Regions from separate parts of the Arthrobacter sp. KNU-44 genome, predicted to be linked through region 3. Evidence: riboswitches for the same ligand, from Rfam matches in the RefSeq annotation. Region 3 holds a riboswitch; each other region holds the start of a gene.
What was found. A riboswitch is a leader RNA that binds a small molecule or an ion and turns the genes downstream of it on or off. The one in region 3 is predicted to bind glycine.
Positions count from the first base shown of each region.

Region 1: it holds a riboswitch for glycine, as region 3 does, so the genes downstream of both, gcvP (aminomethyl-transferring glycine dehydrogenase) here and lipA (lipoyl synthase) in region 3, are expected to answer to the same signal.
Region 2: it holds a riboswitch for glycine, as region 3 does, so the genes downstream of both, gcvP (aminomethyl-transferring glycine dehydrogenase) here and lipA (lipoyl synthase) in region 3, are expected to answer to the same signal.

Region 1 covers NZ_JBPXNG010000002.1:2,286,921-2,292,858, forward strand. Annotated here, with positions in the region: gene ACSVHC_RS11655 (PucR family transcriptional regulator) at 1-1,123, shown strand, start outside; gene cycA (D-serine/D-alanine/glycine transporter) at 1,159-2,625, opposite strand; glycine riboswitch at 2,677-2,785, opposite strand; glycine riboswitch at 2,787-2,884, opposite strand; glycine riboswitch at 3,080-3,180, shown strand; glycine riboswitch at 3,181-3,280, shown strand; gene gcvP (aminomethyl-transferring glycine dehydrogenase) at 3,332-5,938, shown strand, end outside.
Region 2 covers NZ_JBPXNG010000002.1:1,236,934-1,242,871, forward strand. Annotated here, with positions in the region: gene gcvP (aminomethyl-transferring glycine dehydrogenase) at 1-2,230, opposite strand, end outside; glycine riboswitch at 2,283-2,390, opposite strand; glycine riboswitch at 2,392-2,489, opposite strand; gene ACSVHC_RS06485 (TetR/AcrR family transcriptional regulator) at 2,737-3,285, opposite strand; gene ACSVHC_RS06490 (MFS transporter) at 3,368-4,909, shown strand; gene ACSVHC_RS06495 (sigma-70 family RNA polymerase sigma factor) at 4,917-5,750, opposite strand; gene ACSVHC_RS06500 (hypothetical protein) at 5,925-5,938, shown strand, end outside.
Region 3 covers NZ_JBPXNG010000002.1:2,620,823-2,626,760, reverse strand. Annotated here, with positions in the region: gene trmB (tRNA (guanosine(46)-N7)-methyltransferase TrmB) at 1-862, shown strand, start outside; gene ACSVHC_RS13285 (hypothetical protein) at 879-1,358, opposite strand; gene ACSVHC_RS13280 (hypothetical protein) at 1,463-2,428, opposite strand; glycine riboswitch at 2,562-2,660, shown strand; glycine riboswitch at 2,662-2,765, shown strand; gene lipA (lipoyl synthase) at 2,815-3,840, shown strand; gene ACSVHC_RS13270 (methylenetetrahydrofolate reductase) at 3,857-4,669, shown strand; gene ACSVHC_RS13265 (anti-sigma factor family protein) at 4,705-5,421, opposite strand; gene ACSVHC_RS13260 (sigma-70 family RNA polymerase sigma factor) at 5,418-5,918, opposite strand.

The DNA of each region.
Region 1 (5,938 bases), 330 kb from region 3:
CTCCTTGTTGGAGGAATCACGGCGGCTGCGTCAGACGGCCCGGGTCTATGACCTGCTCCGTACGGCGGGAACATCCGGGGACCATTGGCAGGGCCTTATCCAAGGCCTCGAGGCCGAGCTCGATGCGGATCTATTCGTCGTGGACCGGCGCTGTCTTCATCCCTGGCATCCGGATGGTGAGCCTCTGCCGGACTTCCTGGAGGCGGAATTGGCCCCCTTGACGGGGCATATACCCATGACCGGGAAGAAGTTCCAATGGCATCGGCTGCGGGACCGGCACGTGTTGATGATGGACATCCCTACCCACGCCAATGCGGTGCTGGTGGTGCTGCCGAAAAGCGATCCGCACCCTGACGCCGTCGTGCTTCTGCATGCGGCAACGGTGCTGGGGCTGGAACTCTCACGGTCGGCCCTGTCCTTGGAAGGCCGGCATCGCCTGGCGGGCGAATTCCTCTTGCAGGCGTTCGATGGACGTCTCGGGCTCGCGGAACTGGAGGTCAGGCTCGCCGCTCTTGATGTTCCGGCGCAGAATTTGGTGGTTGTTTCGATAGGGGACGACGACGGCGAGCGGCTGGCGAACATTCACGTCGAACTGTGGCGTCACGGCCTTCAGGCCGCTTGCCTGAGGCGTTTCAACACACTTCATGTGGCGATATCAGCAGCGGTGGCCGATGACGTATTGATCCACTGCGCAGGGCCCGAGGTTCGGATTGGCATCAGCTCCCCTACGTCTGCGGGTGGCATCCAACGAGCACTGCAGGAATCGCTGTGGGCGCTCGGTTCAGCGAAAGGCAATGCCGTAAACCTGTCCCGTTACGCCGAGGGGCCCTCGTGGCTGGGGCTCACCAGTTTCGAGGAGGGGGCGGCGTTGGTTCAGCGGCTGCTCGGCCCGATCTTCACGTATGAACAGAGCCAGGAAGGCGATCTCATCGTGACTTTGAAAACCTACCTGGACGCCCAGAGGTCGTGGCAAAAGACTGCCGCGGCGCTCTTCGCCCATCGACAAACCATCATTTACCGCATCCGGAAAATCAGCGAGTTGACGGGGCTCGACATGACCGAAACATCCACGTTGGCCCAGCTTTGGTTTGCGCTCCAGATACATGAGGCCATGCATAAGTGAACCCCCACCCCGCAGAGGTGGTTGTCATTGTCCGCCTAGGCGCCCGCGCGGAGGGGCACGTCTGCGGCATCCTGGTCCGACTGGAGCTCGTCCTGGAACCTCGCGTAGCGGGCCAGGTGGGCTGGACGGCGGCGCAGGAAGAACCACGCGACACCGAGCATGATGAACCAGGCCGGCGTGACCAGCAGTGCCGTCAGCGTGTCCGACTGGGTGGTCAGCGTCCAGAGCACAAACGCGAAGAACGCGAAGACCACCCACACCATCACGATGCCGCCGGGCATCTTGAACGTGGACGCGATGTGCAGCTGCGGGCGACGACGACGGAATGCGATGTAGCTGGCCAGGATGATGGACCAGACGAAGACGAAGCAGACGGCCGACACGGTGGTGACCATGTCAAAGGCCTTGCCGACGTCCTGTCCCGCGTACATCAGGACGACGCCGGAGAGCAGCAGCACGCAGGAGAGGAACAGGGCGTTGCGGGGAACCTTCCGCCGGGACAGGCCGCTGAAAAGGGCCGGGGCGTCGCCCTCCTGGGCTAGGCCGTACACCATGCGCGAGGTCGAGTAGATGCCGGAGTTGGCCGAGGACATGGCCGAGCTCAGCACCACCAGGTTGACCACGGTGGCGGCTGCGCCGAGCCCAGCCAGGGAGAACATGGCGATGAATGGGCTGTGGCCGGCGGCGAACTGGGTCCAAGGAGTGACGGACATCAGGATGATGAGGGCGCCCACGTAGAACAGGAGCACTCGCACCGGGATGGAGTTGATCGCTCTGGGCAGGTTCTTCTCCGGGTCCTTGGCCTCTGCCGCAGTGGTGCCCACTAGCTCAATGCCCACGAATGCGAAGACCGCGATCTGGAAGCCGGCCACGAAGCCCATGAATTCGTGGGGGAAGAAGCCGCCGTGGCTCCAGAGGTTGGTGAGGCTTGCCGGTCCGGCCTCGGACTGGAACCCGCTGAAGATCATGAACAGCCCTACAACGATCAGTGCTGCAATCGCGATGATTTTGATGAGGGCGAACCAGAATTCTGTCTCGCCGAAGGCCTTCACCGTGGTCAGGTTCAGCAGCAGCAGGATCGCGATAGTGGCCAGGCCCGGGATCCACAGCGGGAGGCTCGGCCAGAGCTCCTTTGAGTAGCCCGCAATGGCAATGACGTCCGCGATGCCGGTGATCACCCAGCAGAACCAGTAGGTCCAGCCGGTGAAGAAACCTGCCCACGGACCCAGAAGGTCTGCGGCAAAGTCGCTGAAGGATTTGTAGTGCAGGTTGGACAGCAGCAGTTCGCCCATGGCGCGCATGACGAAGAACAGCATGAAGCCGATGATCATGTACACGAAGATCACGGACGGGCCGGCCGCGGAGATGGTCTTTCCGGAACCCATGAAGAGGCCTGTGCCGATGGCGCCGCCGATCGCAATCAGCTGGATGTGCCGGTTGCTGAGCTGCCGATCAAGATGGGGTGTTTCACTAGCTATGGCGGGCGGGTGATGAATCGTCATGAGGAACTCCATCGTTCAAGTGGCATTAGCGTGCCACGATGATTCGGGGTTCCTCCCCGCTCTGTATTGGACCTGAGAGATTCCGCGGCCCCGTGCTTTCGCATGGTTCCGCTTTGCACCGTCGGTGAGCCCGGAGTTCCCGGGCTGCTTTCCAGAGTTGCCTTGCCGCGGCGGTACGGGGGCCTGAGAGTTTCCTGGGGAGGATTTGCTCCTACGGCGACTGCAGAATGTACCGGCAGGACTCTCCCGCCGCAGATCATCAGCGTATTCAGTTTGGGTGATGCCCGACTCAGTGTGGGATAGGTCACCAAGGAATGTCAACTCCGGCTATGCTTCGTGATCTCCTCGATTGATGATCCTCTGCCGACGGCTATTTCCGATACCTGATGTTGCCCCTGCGTTGACATTGTGTGTATGGTGTGAGCCGAATCACCCCAAATCTGAATATGCCTTTCGAACCGTGGCGGGAGAGTCCTCCCAGTCATCAACCGGGCAGGCGCCGTAGGAGCAAATCCTCCCCAGGAATCTCTCAGGCCCCCGTACCGCTGCGGCGAGGCAACTCTGGAAAGCAGCCAGGCTTCGGTCCGGCTCACCGACGGTGCAAGCAGGCAACCAAGCCTGCGGAATCTCTCAGGTCCGATACAGAGCGGGGAGGAACCCAAACCGAAGCCGTGCCATTGCGGTCGGCCCTACCTTGGAGTTCCTTTTGACTGTTCAATCAACCCCCACCGCTTTCGCAGACCGACACATCGGCGCACGACGGCAAATCGATGTTGGCATCATGCTCAAAGCTGTCGGCTACGACTCCGTTGACGGCCTGGTGGATGTCGCTGTCCCCGATTCCATCCGCCAGGATGTTGCACTTAGGCTGTCCAAGCACGGCACCGACGCCCTCAGCGAGGTGGAAGTCCTGGCTGAACTTCGCAAGCTGGCGGCCAAGAACAAGACGGCCGTGCAGATGATCGGCCAGGGCTATTACGACACCGTCACTCCGCCGGTGATCCGCCGCAACATCCTCGAATCCCCGGCCTGGTACACGGCCTACACGCCCTACCAGCCGGAAATCTCCCAGGGCCGCCTCGAAGCCCTGCTGAACTTCCAGACCATGGTCCAGGACCTCACGGCATTGCCGGTGGCCAACGCGTCCCTGCTGGACGAAGCCACCGCCGTCGCCGAGGCCGTATTGCTCATGCGGAGGGCCAACAAGTCCGCCTCTGCGGGCAAGACCGTCCTCGACGCCGAATGCCTCCCGCAGACCATCGCCATCGTGAAGGGCCGCGCCGAGGCGCTGGGCTTCGAGGTGGAGATCGCTGACCTGTCCCAGGGCCTGCCCGACGGCGACATCAACGGCATCGTGCTGCAGCAGCCGGGCGTTTCCGGCCGGGTGTTCGACCACTCCGCCGTGATTGCCGCCGCCAAGGAACGCGGCGCCCTCGTCACCGTGGCGGCGGACCTCCTCGCGCTCACGCTGATCACGCCTCCGGGTGAGCAGGGTGCTGACATCGCCGTCGGCTCCACTCAGCGCTTTGGCGTACCGCTGTTCTTCGGCGGCCCGCACGCCGCGTACATGGCTGTCCAGAAGGGCCTCGAGCGCTCGATGCCGGGCCGCTTGGTGGGCGTTTCCAAGGACGACGCCGGCACTCCCGCCTACCGCCTCGCCCTCCAGACCCGCGAGCAGCACATCCGCCGCGAGAAGGCGACGTCCAACATCTGCACCGCGCAGGCCCTGTTGGCCATCGTGTCCTCGATGTACGCCGTCTACCACGGCCCCGATGGCCTGAAGGCGATCGCCGAGACGGCCCACAACCACGCCCGCACGCTCGCCACCGCGCTCAAAGTCGCCGGCCGCGAACTCGTCTCCGATTCCTTCTTCGACACCGTCACCGTCCGCGTCCCCGGCAAGGCCGGGAAGGTCATCGCCGCCGCCGAAGCGCGGGGCATCAATCTGCGGATCATCGACGCCGACACTGTGGGCGTCTCCGTTGACGAAACCACGACGTCGGAAGTGCTGTCCGCAGTGGCCGTCGCCTTTGGCGCCGGTCCCTTGAAGACCGCTTCCGGCTTCGAGTTGCCGGAGGCCGTGGTCCGCAGTTCTGATTTCCTGCAGCACCCGGTGTTCAACACGCACCGTTCCGAAACCCAGCTGCTGCGCTACATCCGCAAGCTGTCGGACCGCGACCTGGCGCTGGACCGCACCATGATCCCGCTGGGTTCGTGCACCATGAAGCTGAACGCCACCGCCGAGATGGAAGCCATCTCCTGGCCGGAATTCGCCTCGATCCACCCCTTCGCCCCGGATTCCCAGACCGAGGGCTGGCGCGAACTGATCGAAGATCTGGAAGCTGACCTGACGGAGATCACCGGGTACGACCAGGTCTCCATCCAGCCCAACGCCGGTTCCCAGGGCGAACTCGCGGGCCTGCTGGCCATCCGCGGCTACCACCACTCCCGCGGCGAGGCCCAGCGCAACGTCTGCCTCATCCCGGCGTCCGCCCACGGCACCAACGCCGCCTCGGCAGTGCTGGCCGGCATGAAAGTGGTCGTGGTGGCCACCGCGGCCGACGGCACCATCGACCACGCGGACCTGCAGGCCAAGATCGACGCCACCGGCCGTGCTTTGTCTTGCATCATGATCACTTATCCGTCCACGCACGGCGTGTACGACGCCGACGTCCGCGAAATCTGCGACTCGGTGCACGCGGCCGGCGGCCAGGTGTACGTGGACGGCGCCAACCTCAACGCGCTCGTGGGCCTGGCCCAGCCGGGCAAGTTCGGGGGCGACGTGTCCCACCTGAACCTGCACAAGACCTTCTGCATCCCGCACGGCGGCGGCGGACCCGGTGTTGGCCCGGTCGCGGCCAAGGCGCACCTTGCACCCTTCATGCCCGGCGATGCGAACAAGGCAGCACACGAAGACGGCGCTTCTTTGCCAGGGACTGGCGTGGCCATCTCCGCCTCGCGTTACGGCTCCGCCGGCGTCCTGCCGATTTCCTGGGCCTACGTGAAGCTCATGGGCGGCGAAGGCCTGACCGAGGCCACCAAGTCCGCGCTGCTTGCCGCGAACTACATCGCCTCGCGCCTCAACGAGTACTTCCCCGTTCTCTACACCGGTGAAGGCGGGCTCGTGGCCCACGAGTGCATCCTGGACCTGCGCGAACTGACGGCTCGCACCGGCGTTACTGCTGAGGACGTGGCCAAGCGCCTCATCGACTACGGTTTCCACGCTCCCACCCTGGCGTTCCCGGTGGCGGGCACCCTCATGGTGGAGCCCACCGAATCCGAGGACCTCGGGGAGATCGACCGATTCATCGAA
Region 2 (5,938 bases), 1.4 Mb from region 3:
AAGCGCCGTCTTCGTGTGCTGCCTTGTTGGCGTCGCCGGGCATGAAGGGTGCAAGGTGCGCCTTGGCCGCGACCGGGCCAACGCCGGGTCCGCCGCCGCCGTGCGGGATGCAGAAGGTCTTGTGCAGGTTCAGGTGGGACACGTCGCCGCCGAACTTGCCCGGCTGGGCCAGGCCCACGAGCGCGTTGAGGTTGGCGCCGTCCACGTACACCTGGCCGCCGGCCGCGTGCACCGAGTCGCAGATTTCGCGGACGTCGGCGTCGTACACGCCGTGCGTGGACGGATAAGTGATCATGATGCAAGACAAAGCACGGCCGGTGGCGTCGATCTTGGCCTGCAGGTCCGCGTGGTCGATCGTGCCGTCGGCCGCGGTGGCCACCACGACCACTTTCATGCCGGCCAGCACTGCCGAGGCGGCGTTGGTGCCGTGGGCGGACGCCGGGATGAGGCAGACGTTGCGCTGGGCCTCGCCGCGGGAGTGGTGGTAGCCGCGGATGGCCAGCAGGCCCGCGAGTTCGCCCTGGGAACCGGCATTGGGCTGGATGGAGACCTGGTCGTAACCGGTGATCTCCGTCAGGTCAGCTTCCAGATCCTCGATCAGTTCGCGCCAGCCCTCGGTCTGGGAATCCGGGGCGAAGGGGTGGATCGAGGCGAATTCCGGCCAGGAGATGGCTTCCATCTCGGCGGTGGCGTTCAGCTTCATGGTGCACGAACCCAGCGGGATCATGGTGCGGTCCAGCGCCAGGTCGCGGTCCGACAGCTTGCGGATATAGCGCAGCAGCTGGGTTTCAGAACGGTGCGTGTTGAACACCGGGTGCTGCAGGTAGTCCGAAGTTCGCTCGACAGCGGCCTCCAGCGCGAAGCCCTCGCCGTCACCGGACACCGTCGCGCCGAAGGCGGCGACGACACCAAAAGCATCAAGGACGCCGCCGACGATTTCCTTTGTTGTGGTCTCATCGACGGAGACGCCGACAGTGTCCGCGTCGATGCCGCGCAGGTTGATGCCCTTGGCCTCGGCGGCAGAAACGATCCCCGCAGCCTTGCCCGGGACGCGGACGGTGACGGTGTCGAAGAAGCTGCGGTGCAGGACCTCAAGGCCCGCGGCCTTCAAGGACGCTGCCAGGGTGCGGGCGTGGTTGTGGGCCGTCTCGGCGATCGCCTTCAGGCCATCGGGGCCGTGGTACACGGCGTACATCGAGGACACGATGGCCAACAGGGCCTGCGCGGTGCAGATGTTGGACGTCGCCTTCTCGCGGCGGATGTGCTGCTCGCGGGTCTGCAGGGCGAGGCGGTAGGCGGGAGTGCCGGCGTCGTCCTTGGAAACGCCCACCAAGCGGCCCGGCATCGAGCGCTCGAGGCCCTTCTGGACAGCCATGTACGCGGCGTGCGGGCCGCCAAAGAACAGCGGAACGCCAAAGCGCTGGGTGGAGCCGACGGCGATGTCGGCACCCTGCTCACCCGGAGGCGTGATCAGGGTGAGGGCGAGGAGGTCCGCGGCGACGGTGACGAGGGCGCCGCGTTCCTTGGCGGCGGCAATCACGGCGGAGTGGTCGAACACCCGGCCGGAAACGCCCGGCTGCTGCAGCACGATGCCGTTGATGTCGCCGTCGGGCAGGCCCTGGGACAGGTCCGCGATCTCCACCTCAAAGCCGAGCGCCTCGGCGCGGCCCTTCACGATGGCGATGGTCTGCGGGAGACAGTCGGCGTCGAGGACGGTCTTGCCGTCATGGGCCGTCTTGTTCTTGTTGGCGCGGCGCATCATGAGGACTGCTTCGGCAACCGCGGTGGCTTCATCCAGCAGTGAGGCGTTGGCGATAGGCAGGCCCACGAGGTCCTGGACCATGGTCTGGAAGTTCAGCAGGGCTTCGAGGCGGCCCTGGGAAATTTCCGGCTGGTACGGCGTGTAGGCCGTGTACCAGGCCGGGGATTCGAGGATGTTGCGGCGGATCACCGGCGGAGTGACGGTGTCGTAGTAGCCCTGGCCGATCATCTGCACGGCCGTCTTGTTCTTGGCCGCCAGCTTGCGAAGTTCAGCCAGGACTTCCACCTCGCTGAGGGCGTTCTGGAGCGTCAGCGCGACGTCCTGGCGGATGTCATTGGGAACCGCGGTGTCTACGAGCGAATCGACACTGTCGTAGCCAACAGACTTGAGCATGATGTCAATGTCGGCTTGGCGGCGGGTGCCGATATGCCGGTCAACGAACGTAGTGGAGGTTGAACTAACCGTCACGAAGGAACTCCATAAATAAGGCGGCGCAGGGTGCGCCACAGCTAATCGGGTTCCTCCCCGCTCTGTATTGGACCTGAGAGTTTCCGCGAAACCGTGCTTGTGGCACTGTTCCGCTTGCACCGTCGGTGAGCGCGCGTCAGCGCGCTGCTTTCCAGAGTTGCCTTGCCGCGGCGGTGCGTGGGCCTGAGAGATTCCTGGGGAGGATTTGCTCCTACGGCGCCTGCATCACATGCCTGCAGGACTCTCCCGCCGCAGATCAAAGGCGTATTCAGTTATGTGAATGAGATCGTGGTTGCCGGTGACGGCTGCCACAACTCCCAATTGTCCTACGGACTGCCCGCGTCCGCAAATGTGGTCACCGCCCCCGCCCGACTTCCCCAACTAACTCGCACTAGATGTCGTTTTGGAGCCTCTAAACGACAACAACTGCGGGGGCCCACGCCGCCAGGGTTCCCTGGCCGAGCTTGCGAGGCGAGGGTGGCGGTGGGGACAGTTGGGCCGCACCCTCAGTCACGGAGGCGTTCGACGGCGGCCAGCAGCGCACCGACGTCGGCGCTCCTCGCGCTGGCCTTGACTTCCGTATCACCGGCGCCGCCTTCAAGCATTGCGTTGAAGTAAAGTCCATCGCCCATGTACCGGACCGCTTTGGCCATCTCGGGCCCCACTTCCTCGGCGAGCACATCGAGCCATTGTTGCTGGATCCCGGCGAAACGCCTGCGGGTTTCTTCATGGGCTACTTCCGCGAGCCGCGTGGCGGCCACGAACACCCGGTCCAACGGAGTATCCGCCCACAGGGAAGACTTGATGAAGAACGCGGCCGCACCTTCGGGGGCTGCCTTCATTGCCTCGATATCCAGAGCAGCCAGCCCGTCCATGCGTTCGAGCAAGGAGCTGATCATGGCTTCCTTGTTGGGGAAATGGTAGAGCAGGCCGCCCTTGGAGACGCCTGCGCGCTTGGCGACGGCGTCCAGGGTCGCAGCCCGCTCCCCCACCTCGATCAGGAGGGCTTCAAAGGCATCCAGGACAGCGTCCCGGGCAATAGGTTTTCGCGGCATGGTGTCCATCATCCCTTAGTTCGATGCGGCAGTTCGATGAGTCAGATTGAAACTATACCGTCCAGACGGTACAGTTATCTCCATGTTCACGCCGTCCACAACCCAGCACCCCCGCACCCCTTCGATCCAATCCGCCCCGTGGCGCGATTGGGCTGCCCTGGCACTCCTGATGTTCCCCGTGCTGCTGGTGGCTGTGGACAATACGGCGCTGACATTCGCCCTGCCGCAAATCGCCCGGTCCTTGGAAGTAGGGGGCGTGCAGCTGCTGTGGGTCGTCGACGCCTACCCGCTGGTGCTTGCAGCCCTATTGGTGTCCATGGGAAACCTGGGAGACCGGATCGGCCGTCGCCGCTTGCTGTTGATCGGCAGCACGGGCTTCGCCGCCGTTTCCGCGGCCACCGCCTTCGCGCCGTCGGCTAAATGGCTCATCGCCGGACGCGCCAGTATGGGCATCTTCGGAGCCATGCTCATGCCGTCCACGCTGTCCTTGATCCGCAACATCTTCCCGGACCCGAACCGCCGCCGGCTCGCCGTGGCAGTGTGGGCCGCAGGATTCTCCGGCGGCGCAGCCCTCGGGCCGATCTTCGGCGGTTGGCTCGTGGAGCACTTCTGGTGGGGTGCCGTGTTCCTGGTTGCGGTGCCATTGTTGCTGCCCCTGCTCGCCTTTGGCCCCTCCCTCATTCCCGAGTCCAAGGATCGCAACCCGGGCAAGCCGGACGTTCCCAGCGTTGTGCTGTCCATCCTGACCATGGCCCCCGTGGTTTATGGCATCAAAGAGGCCGCCGTACACGGTTTTGGCCCTGGACCCGCGGCCTTCATGGCGTTCGGCCTGGCCATGGGAATCGTCTTCGTCCGGAGGCAGGGCTCTTTGGCATCGCCCATGTTGGACGTACGGCTTTTCCGGAACAAGGTCTTCAGCACGGCCATCACGGCCAACGTCTTGTCCCTGTTCTCAATGACCGGCTTCATTTACTTCTTCGCGCAGCATTTGCAGCTCGTGGAAGGCCAATCCCCCATGCAGGCGGGGATCTCGATGGTTCCGGCGCTGCTGGCCACCATCGTGGCGGGCCTGGTGGTGGTTCCGCTGGTCAAGCGGATCCGCCCGGGCCTGGTGGTGGCATCGGGCTTGGCGCTGAGCGCAGTTGGATACCTCGTGGCCGCCCTGGGCAACCACAGCCAGGGTCCGGGGTACCTTTTGACGGCACTCCTACTGCTGGCCATCGGGGTTGGCTCGGCGGAGACCATCTCCAACGACCTGATCCTCGGCGCGGTTCCTGCCGACAAGGCGGGCGCTGCATCGGCGATCTCCGAAACGGGCTACGAGCTCGGTTCATTGCTGGGCACAGCCGTCCTTGGCTCCATCCTGACGGCGTCCTACCAACACCACTTGCTGCTTCCAGGCGAATTGTCCGGCCACGCGGCCGAACGCTCGCGGGAGACGCTCGCCGGAGCCGTGGACACCGCGGCAACGCTGCCCCAGCCTATGGGCGATGCCCTGACATCCGCCGCGCGTGCGGCGTTTGAATCCGGCGTCCACATCACGGCGGCGATCGGGCTGGTACTGATGGCGGGAGCGGCAGTCCTTGCCGCCGTCGTGCTCCGCCGCGTGCCGACCGCAAAGTAGGCGGAGTCTAGACCGCTCGGTTCAAGGCAGCATCTGCCGAGCTGAAACTACGGGTAATTCCGCCCAAAGTGGCGGTGGCGAGGGTCGACAGGTAGTCGTGCCGACGTCGGGCCGTAATGCGCGATTGGGGCTCAAAGGATTGTTCCGGATCGTCCGCGTAATGTGCGGAAAGTCCATCGCGCATGAGCCGGATGCCCTCGGCACGCTGTTGGGAGACCGCGGCGTGCGTGGAACCGAGTTCCTCAGCGAGTTCCTTGACTGTCCGCCCACCGAAGTAGATCTCCTCGACGACGTACCGCATCTTTTCCGGCAGGGCGTCGACGGCGGCGCGAAGGTACTTGAGGCGCTCATCGGCCAGGACCGAGTGCTCCGGGGAGATGGTGTCCGCGGCAACAGTGTCCACTGCGACGTCATCCAGCGGCGACAGGGTCCTTGCGGCATCGGCAAGGGCGGCTTCCACCACGCTACGTTCGACACCCAGGGCTGATGCGGTTTCGGCCACCGAAGGCGTGCGGCCAAGGACGCCGGACAGCGTCTCCTGGACCGACATGGTTTCCTTGATGCGCTTGCGCGCAGAGCGCGTGGCCCAGTCGCTGGCCCGCATCTCGTCCGCAAAGGCTCCGACGATCCGGCGGCGCGCAAAGGCGCCGAAGGGGACTCCGAGGTTCGGATCGAAGGAATCGGCAGACGTTATCAACGCCACGGACCCTACCGACGCGAAATCGTCGCGCGACAAATGAGAAGCTCTCGCGCAGAGCTCCGACACCAAATAGCCAACGAGCGGCAAGTGCTGCAGCACCAACTCGTTGCGTTCTTCGCGATTCAAAATTAGTCCCCCCATGAGACCTGTTTATTGAGTTGCCAAGCCTGATTCCAAGGCTTCATGGGCGAGCTGCTGAGACGATGCAACGTGCCGAAGATTACACGGAACAGACATGTATTCAGTGAACATACCATCTGAAAAATAACAATGCGTGTACGCTCATGAAAAAGATACAAAAGAGGCCTCGGATTCATGTTCGCAGGCCA
Region 3 (5,938 bases):
CCAGGCCTCCTTCGGCACCTATGGTGGCCGGCCGGTCAGTTTCGTGCGCCGCGGGACGCGCCTTCAGGGGCGCCGCCAAGCAGCGTGGGAAGAGCACTCGGACCGCTGGGCCATCCAGGTTCCGCGGCATGTCGCCAACACATCCGTGCACCCGGACTACGTGTTCGACGCCGAAGCCGAGTTTGGGCGCAAAGCACCGCTGATCGTCGAAATCGGTTCGGGACTCGGCGACGCCGTATGCCACGCGGCAGAAGAGAACCCGGACAAGGACTTCCTCGCAGTGGAGGTCTACACCCCAGGCCTGGCCAACACCATGATCAAGATCAACAGTCGCGGACTCAGCAACGTCCGCGTCGTGGAAGCCAACGCCCCCGAGGTCCTGGCCACCATGCTCCCCGCGGGCTCGGTCAGCGAGCTCTGGGTCTTCTTCCCGGACCCGTGGCACAAATCCCGGCACCACAAACGCCGCCTTATCCAGCCCGCGTTCGCCGAACTCGCTGCGCGGTCCCTCGGGAAGGGTGGCCTGTGGCGGATCGCCACAGATTGGTCCAACTACGCCATCCACGTCCGCGAGGTCCTTGCAGGCTCTACCGAGTTTGAGAACGTGCACGACGGCGAGCGGACCGGCGCAGACAGCCCCCTCACCCAAGTGTGGGAATCCGGCGTCGAATCCATGGTGGGCGGGGCCCCCGTCAAGGAAGGCCGCGCACCGGTCAGCACCGAGCACACCGGCCCCAACGAGGGAGTGGATCACATGGGCGGATGGGCTCCGCGCTTCGATGGCCGCATCCGCACGAGTTTCGAAAACAAGGCCCACGAGGCCGGACGCATGATCTTCGACCTTAGCTATCGCAGGATCTAACCAGGGGTGGAAGCGGTTATTTCGGGAAGAGCTCCGCGTTGATCGAGGCGGACGCCACGATCCCCTCGAGTGTTGCCTGTGCCGTATTCCAGCTCGACGAAGGCGCCTCCAGCGTCATCAAATAGGCCTCGTGGGGAGCAACCGTGATTGCCATGATCTCGACGGTTTCGCCGTCGCTGGGGGTGGCCGCCGTCATGAAACGCAGCACCGGGACCTGTTCGTACGGGCCGAAGGTCTGCTGGGTGGCCGTCGGCGCGAACAGCGCGCCCGTGTCGAGGTTGGCGATCAGCTTGTCGGCCGTGGGCGCCGCCGTGTTCGGCACCGCGGTCAGCCTCGGCCCGGCCGGGGTCTGGGCAGTCAGGTCCGCTTCCGTCCCGGCCAGCACGATCCCGCCGAGGGTGGGCAGTACCCGGTTCGCCCACCCCGCCGGCGGGGTCAGGGTGAGCCCTGCGCTTTGCGGCGGCCCTGATCTCGTTACCTGGGAAGAGGGAGGCATCACCTGAGAAGAATTGGGGGAACTAGGCCGGGGCCCCTGGCAGGCCGCGAGGGCCACTGACGTTGCTGTGAAAGCGACGAGGACGACGAGGATCCGGCACGGAGTCACGACGCCGCCCCCTTGGTGACCGCGAAGTCCCGTCCCAGGAGGTAGAGCAGCAGGCGACGGCCCGCCAACAGCGCTGATGCACGTGCAGCAGCATCCGGACCGGTAACCCCGTTGTAAGCCATGCGCAGGATGATGGGCATGCATGCCCGGACGCCCGGGAACCTGGGCCTCCCATCCGAGCCGTCCGACGACGCCAGCAGACCGGCTTGGAAGACCAGGGCATTGGCGACGTCGTCGTTCTTCGAGAAGAGCCCCCTGAAGGCGCCTTCAATCGCTTGGGCGCCGCTGGTATTCAGACCTTCCGTAGCGGGCACGCTAGTGTGCCCGGTGCTCTCCAGGGCTTGGAGGATGGCCGCTTCCGCCGCGGCCTCATTCGAGTCGGTCGAGGCGGGCGAGCTGGTCGACGTGGGCGAGCCGGTTGGCGTCGCCGCGCTGGTGGGCGTCACCGAGCCGGTGGGCGTCGCGGTGGCTCCGGCACAGGCCTTGGTCGGGCCACCGGTAGCGGTCCATGTGGCGTGGCTGGAGGGATTGGCAACGTCGTGGGTCGTCCCGGTCAGCGTCCCGGCCGAGATGGTGGCCTCGTACTCGCCTTCGAGGGTGGAGCCGTTGGCGCGCTGGGCGTTCCACACCACGATCACGTCGACGTGGTCGCCGGTAACGTTTCCGGTGAAGGTCCCGCTGAGGCTGGTGTCGCCGGCAGTGCCGCTCACCTGGTTGCCGTTCTGTTGGAAGGTGAACGTTAAGGTCCGGGAGCCGCCCTGGACCGTCGTCCAAGTACCGCTGATGTCCCAGCAGGGCGTGGCCGCAAGAACCGGGGAAGCGGTACTGATGCCGCAAAACAAGACTGCCAGCACCGACAGGGCGGCGAGGACCTTCGGTGCGGCTCGACCCGAATTGTGCATCGAAATGCGGAGGGGAGCTGTTGAGGTTCCTGCCATGGCGTCGACCTTTTCGACGGTCATCCGGCAAGGATGTCGGATTCCTTGGCGCCAAGGTACATCAGCCAACGTCAGGAATCAATGACTCAGCTCTTTGCGTGCCGCACAGGCACCGGATACCATGTGAGACGTGTCACCGAAAGGTGGCACGCGCTTATGATCTGCGGCGGGAGAGCCCTGCCGGTACGTTTCAGCAGGCGCCGTAGGAGCAAATCCTCCCCAGGAATCTCTCAGGCCCATGTACCGCCGCGGCAAGGCAACTCTGGAAAGCAGCCCGGGCAACCGGACTCACCGACGGTGCAAGCGTCCAGCCGCGAGGCGGCAACGCGGAAACTCTCAGGTCCAATACAGAGCGGGGAGGAACCGAATCATCGTGGTGCGTCCGCGCCACCTGAATTATGGAGTTCCTCATGACCCTGGCACCTGAAGGCCGTAAGCTGCTGCGCGTTGAACAGCGCAACAAAGCCGTCCCGGTCGAACGCAAACCCGAGTGGATCAAGGCCAAGGTCCAGATGGGCCCGGAATTCGTGGGCCTGAAGAACCTCGTGAAAAAAGAAGGCCTGCACACCGTCTGCGAGGAAGCCGGCTGCCCGAACATCTTCGAGTGCTGGGAAGACAAGGAAGCGACCTTCCTGATCGGCGGCTCCGAATGCACCCGCCGCTGCGACTTCTGCCAGATCGACACCGGCAAACCCTCCCCCGTGGACATGTTCGAACCCACCAAGGTCGCCCGCTCCGTCCAGGCCATGGCCCTGCGCTACGCCACCGTCACCGGCGTCGCCCGCGACGACCTGGAAGACGAAGGCGTCTGGCTCTACGCCGAAACCGTCCGCAAGATCCACGAACTGAACCCCGGCACCGGCGTCGAACTGCTCATCCCCGACTTCTCCGGCAAACCCGAACACATCCAAGCGATCTGCGACTCCGCCCCCGAGGTCTTCGCGCACAACGTCGAAACCGTGCCCCGGATCTTCAAACGCATCCGCCCCGCGTTCCGCTACGACCGCTCCCTGGACGTCATCACCCAGGGCCGGGCCGCCGGCATGGTCACCAAATCCAACCTGATCCTGGGCATGGGCGAAACCCGCGAAGAGATCTCCGAAGTCATGACCGACCTGCACGCCGCAGGGTGCGACCTGATCACCATCACCCAGTACCTGCGCCCCTCCGAACGGCACCTGCCCGTGGACCGCTGGGTCAAACCCCAGGAATTCGTCGACCTCGCCACCGAAGCCGAGGAAATCGGCTTCCTCGGCGTCATGTCCGGCCCCCTGGTCCGCTCCTCCTACCGCGCCGGACGCCTCTGGGCCACCGCGATGCGCAAGAAAGGCCGCGAAATCCCTGCCCACCTCGCCCACATCGCCGAAGGCATCCAGGACTCCGGCACCACCCGCCAGGAAGCCCGCACCCTCCTCGCACACCACGCGACGGCCTGATCGGCAAGGAGCCAGCATGTTCCCCACCCGGATTGAAATCATTCCCTCAGACGGAATCGTTGAGAAAGTCCAGGCCGCAGTGCCGCTTTCCACAACGCTCACAGTCACCTGCTTGCCCCATCACGGCATCGCGCGGACCATGGAGGCTTCCGTCAAGCTCAGCCTCCTGGGCTACAACGTGATTCCGCACGTCTCGGCGCGCGGGCTGGAGCACAGGGCGCAGCTTTCCGGCATCCTCCGGGACTGCGGGGCCGTCGGGATCACGGAGGTCTTCGCCATCGGTGGAGACGGACCTCTTGGTGCCGGCCCCTACCGATCGAGCCTTCCCCTCTTGGCGGACATCGCCGAGTACACCGGTGGCACCATCACAGCGGGCATCGCCGGTTACCCCGAGGGGCATCCTTCCGTGAGCGGGCTGGACTTGCTGGACGCACTGTTGGCCAAACAACACCTGGCGACGCACGTTGTCACGCAGATGTGCTTCTCCACCCCGACGATCCTCGACTACTCAGCACTCCTGCGCCGGGAAGGCGTCGAGCTTCCCGTATGGGCTGGGATTGCCGGGGCAGTTCCCCGGACCAAACTGCTGGCCCTGGCAACCCAGATCGGCGTCGGGACATCCCTGAAGTTCCTCAGCAATAAAGGAACCCTCGCCCGCAAGCTTCTCGGCGGAGACAAGTACTCACCGCAAGGCCTGGTTTCCGAACTCACTGCGCACCCGGACGGCGTCGCGGGAATACATCTCTACAGTTTCAACCGACTGGACATGCCCACCTGGGAGCGAAACGACCTGCCCGATCCTGAAGCCAGCGAACCTGCGTCCGCCTGACCGCTCACCGCTGACCACCTAGGTCCTGGGGACCCCTAGCTCCCCGGGACCGAAATCACGGCGACGGTCTTCTGGTTGTCATCGCGCAGTTCCACGCCCGAAATCCCGGCAAGCTGGACCGGCGTCGCGCCCGTGACCTTGATGTGGCCGCTGGACGTCGCGGTCCAACCGCAGGCCATTTCTTCCGTGCCGTCGCGACCCTTGACCCACAGGTACATCGTGCCTTGCGGCGGCATGCTGCGGCCTTCCAGTTGCAGCTCGGTTCCCCACGCCTTCCTGACGAGCCCCACAGTGAGCTGCAGGCCGTTGTCCGTCTGCACCGAGTAGCTGGCGTCAGGTTTAGGTGGCTGGTTCAACACCGGCCCGGCCAGTATGCCCAAGCCAAGGCAAGCGGCGGCCACGGCACCCACCAGAGCCGCCCACCGGCGTCGCGATTTCCGTCGCCGTGCTGCCATTTTCAAGAGAATCGGCTGCGGGAGCCTTTCCGAAAAAGCCCCCATTAGTGAGCGAGCGTCGGAAGCAGCGGGCGGAACTGCAGCGGAGGGCTCGACGGCGGGCCGCCCGGCGGCGAGCGCGACGGCGTCGGGCACGGGGACGGCGTCGAGGAGGGCCGGAAGGCTCTCCAGCTCCCCCAGCTCGAGCCGGCAATCAGCGCAGCGTGCCAAGTGCTCCTCGAAAACCCGGGCCTCGGCAGGTTCGAGGCCGCCGAGCAAGTAGGCGCCCAGCAATTGGTGAAGTCCGGTTTCGTTCACCGCTGCACCCCCATTTCATCGAGAATCGTGCGAAGCGCCCTGACGGCGTAGAAGGCCCGGGATTTCACCGTGCCGCTGGGGATGTTGAGCCTCAGCGCGGCCTCGTTCACCGTGAAACGTTCGTAATGCAGGGCTACCAGAACCTCCCGGTGTTCGGTGCTGAGCCGCAGGAGCGCCTCCTCCATGAGGACCCGGTTGAGGAGCTCGTCCACCCGCTCGGTGGCCTCCTCCGGGTCCGCCATGTCGCGTTCGGCAGCCTCTGCCGGGCGCCGCTGGGCCTTGCGGTAGTTGTCGATGATGACATTGCGGGCAGTGCGGAACAAATAGCTGCGCAGGCTGCCGGTGATCTGCGGGGCGTGTTGCCACACGCGAAGGATGGTTTCCTGCACCACGTCCTCAGCCAAGTGCGCATCCGGCGTGCAGCTCAGAACGAAGCGGCGCAGCGCTGTGCCGTGGTCGCGATAAATCGCGGCCACCACATCCTCGTCGAGCGGCATCGGCGCCTCCTTGGTGCTCG